3 regions of the Lacticaseibacillus salsurae genome follow, and region 3 is predicted to be linked to each of the others. Evidence: riboswitches for the same ligand, from Rfam matches in the RefSeq annotation. Region 3 holds a riboswitch; each other region holds the start of a gene.
What was found. Region 3 has a riboswitch for lysine ahead of ACKTSG_RS08770 (ABC transporter permease subunit). Riboswitches for the same ligand answer to the same signal wherever they lie in the genome.
Positions count from the first base shown of each region.

Region 1: another riboswitch for lysine. It lies ahead of ACKTSG_RS10525 (amino acid permease); the one in region 3 lies ahead of ACKTSG_RS08770 (ABC transporter permease subunit).
Region 2: another riboswitch for lysine. It lies ahead of lysA (diaminopimelate decarboxylase); the one in region 3 lies ahead of ACKTSG_RS08770 (ABC transporter permease subunit).

Region 1 covers NZ_BAAFZI010000040.1:12,529-15,793, reverse strand. The annotation lists gene ACKTSG_RS10530 (hypothetical protein) at 1-153, opposite strand, end outside; gene ACKTSG_RS10525 (amino acid permease) at 290-1,699, opposite strand; lysine riboswitch at 1,816-1,985, opposite strand; gene budA (acetolactate decarboxylase) at 2,059-2,766, opposite strand; gene alsS (acetolactate synthase AlsS) at 2,782-3,265, opposite strand, start outside.
Region 2 covers NZ_BAAFZI010000003.1:76,984-80,248, reverse strand. The annotation lists gene ACKTSG_RS02295 (aspartate kinase) at 1-1,250, opposite strand, end outside; lysine riboswitch at 1,436-1,613, shown strand; gene lysA (diaminopimelate decarboxylase) at 1,696-2,985, shown strand; gene dapD (2,3,4,5-tetrahydropyridine-2,6-dicarboxylate N-acetyltransferase) at 3,038-3,265, shown strand, end outside.
Region 3 covers NZ_BAAFZI010000027.1:3,960-7,224, forward strand. The annotation lists gene ACKTSG_RS08765 (mannose/fructose/sorbose PTS transporter subunit IIA) at 5-976, opposite strand; lysine riboswitch at 1,401-1,570, shown strand; gene ACKTSG_RS08770 (ABC transporter permease subunit) at 1,681-3,252, shown strand; gene ACKTSG_RS08775 (amino acid ABC transporter ATP-binding protein) at 3,252-3,265, shown strand, end outside.

The sequences.
Region 1 (3,265 bases), on a different contig from region 3:
AGCTTGTAAATAGCCATGGCTTTGTAACTTGGCGAAGGTTCTGTGCGGATCGAGATGATAACGTTCCAGCCAGCGCGGATCTTGCAGCGTTTGCTGGGCATCAGCCATCGATACCATGTATAAAAACACCTTAACCTCTGGGGTCATACGCATACTGTCGCCTCCACTTCTTGCTACTCAATTGTAGCGAGTCAAGAAAGCGTTGTCAATCTTTGCTGATGGCAAGCTAACTCTTGGCGAATACATCAGCCTGACAAAAAGCCCACCGGCACTTGCCGATGGACTGAGGTTATGGTTTGGGTGCTTCTTTGCGATGATCGCGATGCGGCGTTAAGTCGATTTCATCAAGTGATAACAAATGCGTTTTGTGTTTGAGCTTGTACCATACCGTCAACACGATAAATAAGGGGATGGACATATAAGAGATCAACAAGCGGTCCCAAGCGAAATGGGTCACCGAGCTGATATCTTGCCCTAAGATCACGATCAAACTCATCACGATCGCTAAAATCGGCCCGATCGGGAACCACTTGGCATGATAAACCAATTCAGACAATTTGTGCCCTTGTGCCACAAACGCCCGCCGGAAGCGGTAATGCGACACCGCGATCCCTAGCCAGGCTAAAAAGCCAGTCAAGCCACTAGCCGCCACTAACAACTGGTACACATTCGGCCCTAAAATACTGGACAAAAAGGTCAACGCGCCCACTGCCGTGGTCGCTAACAACGCCGGTAGCGGCACGCCGCGGTTATTGGTTTTCCCAAAGATCTTTGGGGCAAATCCAGAGTTGCCCATCGCCCAAAGCATGCGCGTCGACGCGTACATCCCTGAATTAGCCGACGACAACACTGACGTTAAGATCACCGCGTTCATCACACTGGCTGCGCCGGCCAAGCCGATACGCTTAAACACCAAGGTAAATGGCGAAATCGCCACATCAGACGCTGAAGCCCCAAGCAAGTTCGGGCTGGTGTATGGAATGATCGCGGCGATCACGGCAATGGCGAGAATATAAAACAGCAAGATCCGCCAAAACACTTGCTTGATGGCTTTGGGGATACTGATCTCAGGGGTTTCCGATTCCCCAGCCGTGATCCCGATCAACTCCGTGCCTTGAAACGAGAATCCAGCCACCACAAACACCGATAACGTCGCCGGCCACCCGCCAACAAATGGCGCGTCGTGATAATGGTAATTGGCAAAGCCGATGTGTTGTCCACCTAAAATGCCAAAAATCGTCATTACCCCAACGATCAAAAACACGATCACGGTGATCACTTTGATCAACGACAGCCAATATTCGGTTTCGCCAAAACTTTTGACGGAAATAATATTGATCACAAAAATCAGCAGCAAAAATGCCAAACTGATCATCCACCCAGGGATCGCCGGTACCCAAAAGTGCATCACGATCGCCGTGGTGGCAATGTCTACGGCAACGGTGATCGCCCAGTTGAACCAATAATTCCAGCCTAACGCAAAACCGACTGCGGGATCGACAAAGCGGCTAGCATATTCAGAAAAACTGCCAGACACTGGAATGTAGGTGGCCATTTCCCCTAAGCTGGTCATCAGGAAAAACACCATCACCCCGATGCCTAAATATGCCAAAATCGCGCCGCCTGGACCAGCATTGGCAATAGCGCCACCGCTGGCCACAAACAAGCCAGTGCCGATCGATCCCCCTAAAGCGATCATCGACAAGTGCCGCGTTTTCAGTGAGCGGGCCACTTGATTATGTTCAGATTTATCTGCCAAAACGAAACTCCCTTATTTGACCAAAGAAAAAGCGCCGCCAAGCGCGCGCCAAAATCGGGTTCATTAGCACATCGCCAAGCGACAGTCCAAGCGGTATTCCCGACTTGTCCCAAGTTCGACCGGTGTGGCGGCTTCCCTTTCGGCGTCAATGCCTTTAAGCAACTTTCATTGTGGCAACACCCACCAAAGCAGCTGACTGATCATTGACGCGACCTCTAAAGATTGGATTCAATTTTTTTCAAATTACAGTATAGCAAAAAGCCGCCAGCAGATGCCAGCGGCTCTCACGGCACTCTCACTTACTTCTCAGCAAGTTCGATATCCGCAACGATTTGATCACTATCAAGGTCTAATTGTTGAAATTCAAGGTCATTCAGCGGCAAATGCAGATCCAAGCTGTCAAACGCTTGTAGCGCCAAGTCAGCTTGGGCAACATCTGCATGCAACAAATGCCCGCCAAATTCATGATCATCGCTTAAAAAGTGCAAGTGAAACCCAGGCGCTGCAGCCCCGGCAAATAACTTCGGCGAATAATAGCCGATGATCGTGCCGGTGACATTGGCTTTGGTGAACACACTTTGTGCTTGCGCGGTGGCTTTAAGCGTCGGGTAAGGCCGCTTTTGCCCAGCCACTGCCCGCGTGGTAACTTGCGCAAAGGTCCCTGTCAGCTTGACGGCAGAAAACACATTCAACGACACCAATTTTTGGGCCAACGTGTCGCGCAACTGCGCATCCCCCACCTCATGCAAACGACCTGCTGGCGTGAAATCAGCGTGATGGACATTGGCAAAAGGCACCGTTTCGCTTTCAGCGACTTGGCGCACTTTGCCAGTGGCGGCCACTTGATACACTGTGCCGTGTAAAATGATCAATTCACCATCTAAGCCAGCCAAGGTCCCGATGCCGGTATCTCCGTGTTGCAACAAGTCGTGAAGCGACAAGGTCCCGCCAAACAAACCTGGAACTAAATTGGCTAACGTGCCATGTTGATAAAGTTTCATCGTCATCCTTTTTGCTGGCGATCAGAATTGATCTTCCAACATGTCTGCAGACAGCTTTAAATTATCCGAATAGTCCACTGGAATATCGACCACCACTGGGCCGTCAGCGGCAAACGCTTGATCCAAAATGTCACCAAGTTGTTCTGGCTTTTCAACGCGTAAACCAGTGGCGCCAAAACTTTGCGCATACTTAACGAAATCCACTGGGCCAAAGTCAACGCCGGCAGAGCGGCCATATTTCATTTCTTCTTGGAATTTCACCATATCGTAATGGCCATCGTTCCAAATAATGTGGACCAAGTTGGCGTGCAAGCGCACGGCTGTTTCCAGCTCTTGGCTGGAGAATAAGAAGCCGCCATCCCCAGAAATGGAGATCGCCTTTTCATTCGGGCGCACCAACGTCGCGGCGATCGCCCAAGGCAACGCCACCCCTAACGTTTGCATGCCGTTAGAAAACAGCAAGCGGCGGGGTTGGTAGCTGCGGAAATGCCGCGCCATCCAAATG
Region 2 (3,265 bases), on a different contig from region 3:
GTGACATGGACATTGGCCATTACCAAAGGCGTCAAGACCCGTTGGATCAACCCGATGCGTTTGGCCATCCCTTCGCCGACTACCATGGTGATGGCGTAATCATCGATCCATTGCAAGACATCGGGATGCATTTTGGCTTGGATCTCTTGGCATAAGGTCGTGCGCAGTTGCGGCGTCAATTGGCGATTATCGAAAATGATCGTTAAATCATCGATCCCACTGGGCATATGTTCATAATTGATGCCATGGGCATAAAAGATCTGCAAGAGCTTCAAGGTGAAGCCGACTTCTTTGTTTAACAAGTAACGATGCAAGTAGATCGCCGAGAAATGATCTGATGACACGATACCAGTCACTGCATGCTGCGGGGTGAATCCCGCTTCTGGGACGATCATGGTGCCGGCATGCGTTGGGTGGTTGGTGTTTTTCAAGTTGATCGGGATCTGCCCGTCGATCGCTGGCAAGATCGCTTCATCATGAAACACCCCAAAGCCGCCGTATGACAGTTCCCGCATTTCCCGATAAGTCATTTTGGCGATCGGGGCTGGGTTTTTCACCACGCGCGGATCCGCGGCAAATACCCCGTCGACATCAGTGAAGTTCTCATACAGATCCGCATTGAACCCGCGACTTAAAATCGCCCCGGTGATGTCTGACCCGCCGCGAGAAAAGGTGGCGATGCGACCGGCTTCAGTATACCCGTAAAACCCTGGTACCACCAAAATTCCGGCTTGGCGATCGAACTTGGCCAAATTAGCGTATGTTTGCGCCTGGACTTCAGCGTCATTGGGTTCGTCTAACACCACTAAGCCGATGGTTTTTGGCTCGCCGTAAAAGGCTTGGCTACCACTGGCATTCAACACCGCCGTCAACAAGTAACCGTTGAGCTTTTCGCCATGCGCTTTAAAGGCTGCCATTTGATAATCAGCATCAGGAAATTGTTCCGTGGCCAACGATTCAAGTTCGCTTTGGATATGGGCCATCACGCTTGGCGCTAATTGGTAATGCGTGGCGATTTCGGCATAGCGGCTGACGATCTCAGCGACAGTGTCGGCGAAATCAGCATGCGCTTGCACCGCTTCACAGTAGCGGATCAACAAGTCCGTGACTTTGATGTCGCCATGCTCGCGTTTACCAGGTGCGGAGGTGACTACGACTTGACGCGCCGGGTCTGCTTGCATGATCGCCACGACTTTTTCGAATTGTTTGCTATCGGCTAAACTGGAGCCGCCAAATTTTACTACGCGCATGTTTAAACGCCCTTTCATGATAAAACAATGTGAACTTGGTGATTTGTGATGAAGTCTAACACATATTTTGAGCTAAGCCTAGCACGAGATTTTGAATTAAATGCGCAATTTTCTGGCATTATTAGTACAAAAAACTTTCACAAATTAAATTTGACGCCACGCCGGATTTATTATAGACTCATGATAAATGAGATAGAGGTTGCGACCTACATGAGTCACCTGATCGAGCAGTCCACGCTGCAATGACTTCAGGCAAAAGGGGCGGTCGCCGAAACGCTGGCGCAGTGGATGCGTTAGTCGTTGGGGTAGACGCGAAAAGCGGCTACACTGTCGTCGAACAATCGACGGGGCGCTATCCAAACAATCGACTCCAGTGAATGAGACCCTTGTTTTGGTAGATGCCAAAACTGGGCCTTATTTTTTTATCTCGCCAAAGGAGAACATTATGTCAGATCCCACAAATGATGCCGGCCACTTGTTGATCGGTGGCGTCGACAGCTTACAACTTGCCAAGCAATTTCAAACGCCGCTATATGTTTATGACGTCAGCGCGATTCGCCAACAGATCCGTGCATTCAAACGCGTTTTTGAAGCTGAGCACTTCAACTACGCCGTCAGCTATGCGTCAAAAGCTTTTGCTACCATCGCCATGTATCAAGTCGCCAAGCAAGAAGCGTGCCATGTCGATGTGGTATCTGGCGGCGAATTGTATACCGCCCAACAAGCTGGCTTTCCCATGGCAGATGTTTCATTTCATGGCAATAACAAATCTGAAAAAGAACTTACAGAAGCTTTAGCGTTAGGCGTTGGCACTATCGTCGTCGACAATTTCCATGAATTGGACCTGCTAGGCGACTTGTTAGCCCAAACGCCAACGCGCACCCAAGACATCCTGTTGCGGGTGACCCCTGGGATCTCCGCTCACACCCACGCGTATATCTCCACTGGGCAAACTGATTCCAAATTTGGCTTTGATGTCGATTCTGGACAAGCGCTTGAAGCGGCCAAGTTAGCTTTAGCCAACGCGCAATTCAACTTATTAGGCATTCACGCCCATATCGGTAGCCAAATTTTTGATGTCGCTGGCTTTATCGGCGCCACCCAAAAGCTCGCCAGCATTTTGAAAGACTGGCACGAACAACTCAACTACACCCCATCAGTGTTGAATGTCGGCGGCGGCTTTGGCATCGCTTATACCCAAGATGATGACCCGATCCCAGCCGAAGATTTCGTCGAAGCGATCCTCAAAACCTTGCGTGCGCAGAACTTACCTTTCGCTTTGCCAGCGGTTTGGATCGAACCGGGCCGCTCGATCGTCGGCCCTGCCGGCTACCAGTTGTACACCGTAGGCTCCAGCAAAACCGTCCCAGGCTTGCGGCCTTACATCGCCGTTGACGGTGGCATGGGCGACAACTTACGCCCAGCGCTATACCAAGCCAAATATGAAGCGGTCAAAGCCGACGACCCGAACGCCACACCGACACAAGATGTCCATTTAGTCGGCAAGTATTGTGAATCTGGCGACATTTTGATCGACCACGCCCACTTGCCACAATTACAAGCAGGCGACGTCTTAGCCGTTAAAAGCTGCGGGGCTTACGGCTACTCCATGGCGTCAAATTATAACCGCAATCCCATTCCGGCAGTGGTTTTTGCCGAAAATGGCCAAGCCAAACTCGTCGTGCGCCGGCAAAGCTATGCTGACCTGACGCAAAACGATTTAAGCTACGACTAAGTTTGCCGCGTTAAACTCAACTCAGCTGTTTAAATAAGAAAGGAATTTTTCCATGCCAACTTTAGATACCCAAACTGTCATCAACACCATTGCCAATTCCAAGAAAACGACCCCAGTCAAAGTTTATCTCAAAGGCGACCTCGCCGATTTGACCTTCCCAGCATCCGTGCATAACTTCACTTGCAAGCACACTGGTACGGTGATCGGCGACTGGGCTGAGATCCAACCGGTCTTAGAAGCCAATGCTGATAAGATCTCAGATCAAGTGGTGGAAGCGCAA
Region 3 (3,265 bases):
GAAGTTACTTTGCAGCGTTCAAAGCGTCTTGCGCTTTCTTCAAGATGGCATCCATGTTGTCTTGAGAGTCGGTTGGGACTTTGCGGACATCAAAGGTCAAGCCGTCAGCCTTCAGTTTAGCGAAGGTATCGATATCATCTTGGTCAAAAGCCAAAACTTTGTTAGGTTGAACTTTACCAGCGGAGTGGGCCATGGACCCAACGTTGATGGTCTTCAACGGTACGCCACCTTCAACTGCGCGTAATGCGTCTTGAGGGGTTTCGAATAATAGCAGTGCACGTTCGCCGCCAAAGTGCTTATCATCTTTGGCGATCTTGATCATTTGATCAACTGGCACAACGTGGGCGTGAACACCACCAGGCGCAGCGTCAGTGATCAATTGCTTACGCAGCTTATCCTTGGCAACGTTGTCAGAAACAACGATGATACGGGTAGGCTTAACCGACTTGGACCAAGCAGTTGCGACTTGACCATGCAACAGACGAGAGTCGATCCGAGCAAGCACATATTCGAGCTTCCCAGGTTTCCCGGCGTTGCCACCTTGAGCTGCAGCAGGTGCAGCTTTTGGTTTAGGTTCAAGTGATTCTGGTTTGATCTTCACACCGTCACGCCCAGCTTCTACTAAGTGTGCAGCAATCTCGTGTGCCGATGTCATCGACAGACGTGAGCCATAAGCTTCAATGAGCATTGGCAGGTTCAGCCCTGTTACAATTGCCCACTTGTCCTTATGTGCTTCGAACAAACCGTTGGATTGGTTGAATGGTGAACCGCCCCACAGATCGACTAAGAACAACACTTCGTCGTCTTCGCCGAACTTCGCAATGGCTTCTTCAAGATGCTTCTTGAGATCATCTGGGCCTTCGTTTGGCATGAAAGTCACAGCTTCGACTTTTTCTTGTTCACCGAAGATCATTTGACCAGATTGCTTGATGCCAGCAGCGAATTGCCCATGACTAGCAAGAATGATTCCGACCATTGTTTGTCGCCTCCTAAATAATATTTGGGTTCGGTCGCCGGCTGCATTGAATAATGTAGAATAAGTATGCAGATTTTGACCGGTGAATGAATCCCCATGAGCTAGTATGCCGTTATCAGTCACGCTTTGCAACCCCTTTCCTACGAGAAATTTGAGCGTTTTCATGAAAGGACTATACCAGCAGGCATTTGACTCAAATTTTTTTGCAAATCTTTATGTGCGACAAGGGTTTGACTGGGGAAAAGTTAAGCCAGATCTGCTATATTTGTAGGAACAACTCGACTACTTTTCACGTCAGCGTCGGCTCGTCCAACTCATTAAAACGCTTTTTAATTTATGGAAAGCGTTTTTCGATCGCATGCATAATACGTTGACGCCGACTGGGGTTCGCGCTATACTTTCAGGCAAGACATGTGAATATCCACCAAGAAATAGAGGTCGCGGGTGGTGACGAAAACAGGTGAGGGCTAGATCCCTTTGATCCTGTCGTAAGCATCCCCGCCGAAATCAGATCGTTCATCTAGGAGCGGTTTGGTTGGGGCAAGCGAAAATATCGCTTGAACTGTCGCAGCAATGCGGAGCGCTATGATTCTGGTTTAACTACTGAAATCAGGGGATCGACCTTTATTTATGATATAGGTCGATCCCCTTTAATGTTCTCTCTATTCCTTCGGTGCGCAAACAACGAAGGAGGACTATGTCTGATGAAAAAAGTATGGCTTTACCTTAATGGGATCGCCGTGGCGCTGTTAGCAGTACTGGCTTTCAGCATCCAAAGCGTTTCTGCCAGTGGGACCTTCAAAGTCGGGATGGAAGCCGGCTATGCCCCATTCAACTGGACCCAATCTGATGCGTCAAACGGCGCCGTGAAGATCCAAGGCTCTCATGATTACGCCAATGGCTACGATGTGCAAATGGCTAAGAAAGTGGCCAAAGCCATCGGCAAAAAAGTTATCGTGGTCAAGACTTCTTGGGATGGGTTACAACCAGCCTTAACGTCTGGCAAGATCGATGCGATCATCGCCGGGATGTCGCCCACTGCCGAACGGCGCAAGGCGATCGATTTTACCAGCACGTATTACGCTTCGAAGTTGACGGTGGTGGTACGGCGCGATTCCAAATACGCCAAAGCTAAGTCCATCAATGACTTCAAAGGCGCCAAGATCACCGCGCAACTGTCCACTTTCCATTATCAAGCCATCAAGCAAATGAAAGGCGTCATCAAAGAAGCGGCGATGAACAACTTCCCCGCAATGCGAGTGGCGCTTGAATCTGGCACCATTGATGGGTATGTTTCCGAAGTTCCAGAAGGCATCACTGCGCAAAATGCCAACCCGAACTTGACTTACTTGAAGTTCTCCAAGGCCAATGGTTTTAAAACCAACCCAGAAGATGTGGACTTGGCCATCGGCTTGCGCAAAAACGATCCCAATAAAGCCAAGATCAATGAAGAGTTAGCCAAGATCTCGACATCAACACGCAATCAAATGATGAACGACGCCGTAGCCAACCAGCCTTCCACCAGCCAAGGTGGCAACTGGTTCATGCAGATCTTAAAGCAATACGGGCCAATGTTATTGCGTGGCACTGGCATGACCTTATTGATCTCTTTGGTCGGGACCATCGTTGGGTTTGTGATCGGCTTATTAGTCGGGATCATTCGCACCATTCCGACGCCTAAGACCAAAGGCAAACGCGGCTTACAGTGGTTGATCAACTGGTTATTAGCCGTTTATATCGAAGTTTTCCGTGGCACACCTATGATCGTGCAAGCAGCGGTATTGTATTACGGCGCTGCCCAAGCGTTTGGCATCAATATGAACAAAACCACTGCCGCGTTGGTCATTGTCTCGATCAACACTGGGGCTTATATTTCTGAGATCATCCGTGGCGGGATCATTTCCGTGGATGAAGGCCAGTTTGAAGCGGCGCATGCGTTAGGCTTCACCCATTTGCAAACGATGATGAAAGTCGTTTTGCCACAAGCGATCCGCAACTCCTTGCCAGCCGTGACCAACGAATTCATCGTCAACATCAAGGATACGTCAGTGTTGTCTGTGATCTCCGTTTCCGAATTGTTCTTCTCCGCCGAAACTGTCGCCGGGCAAAACTTCCAGTTCTTCCACACTTACTTGATCGTTTCTGGGATCTACTTGATCTTGACCTTCACGATCTCGCGTCTGTTCCGCTTGATCGAAAAGCGCATCGACGGGCCGAAGAACTACAACTTGATGTCCAACCAAATGCAAGCTGTTGATGCAAAGGAGGCAAAATAATGGCTGATACGAT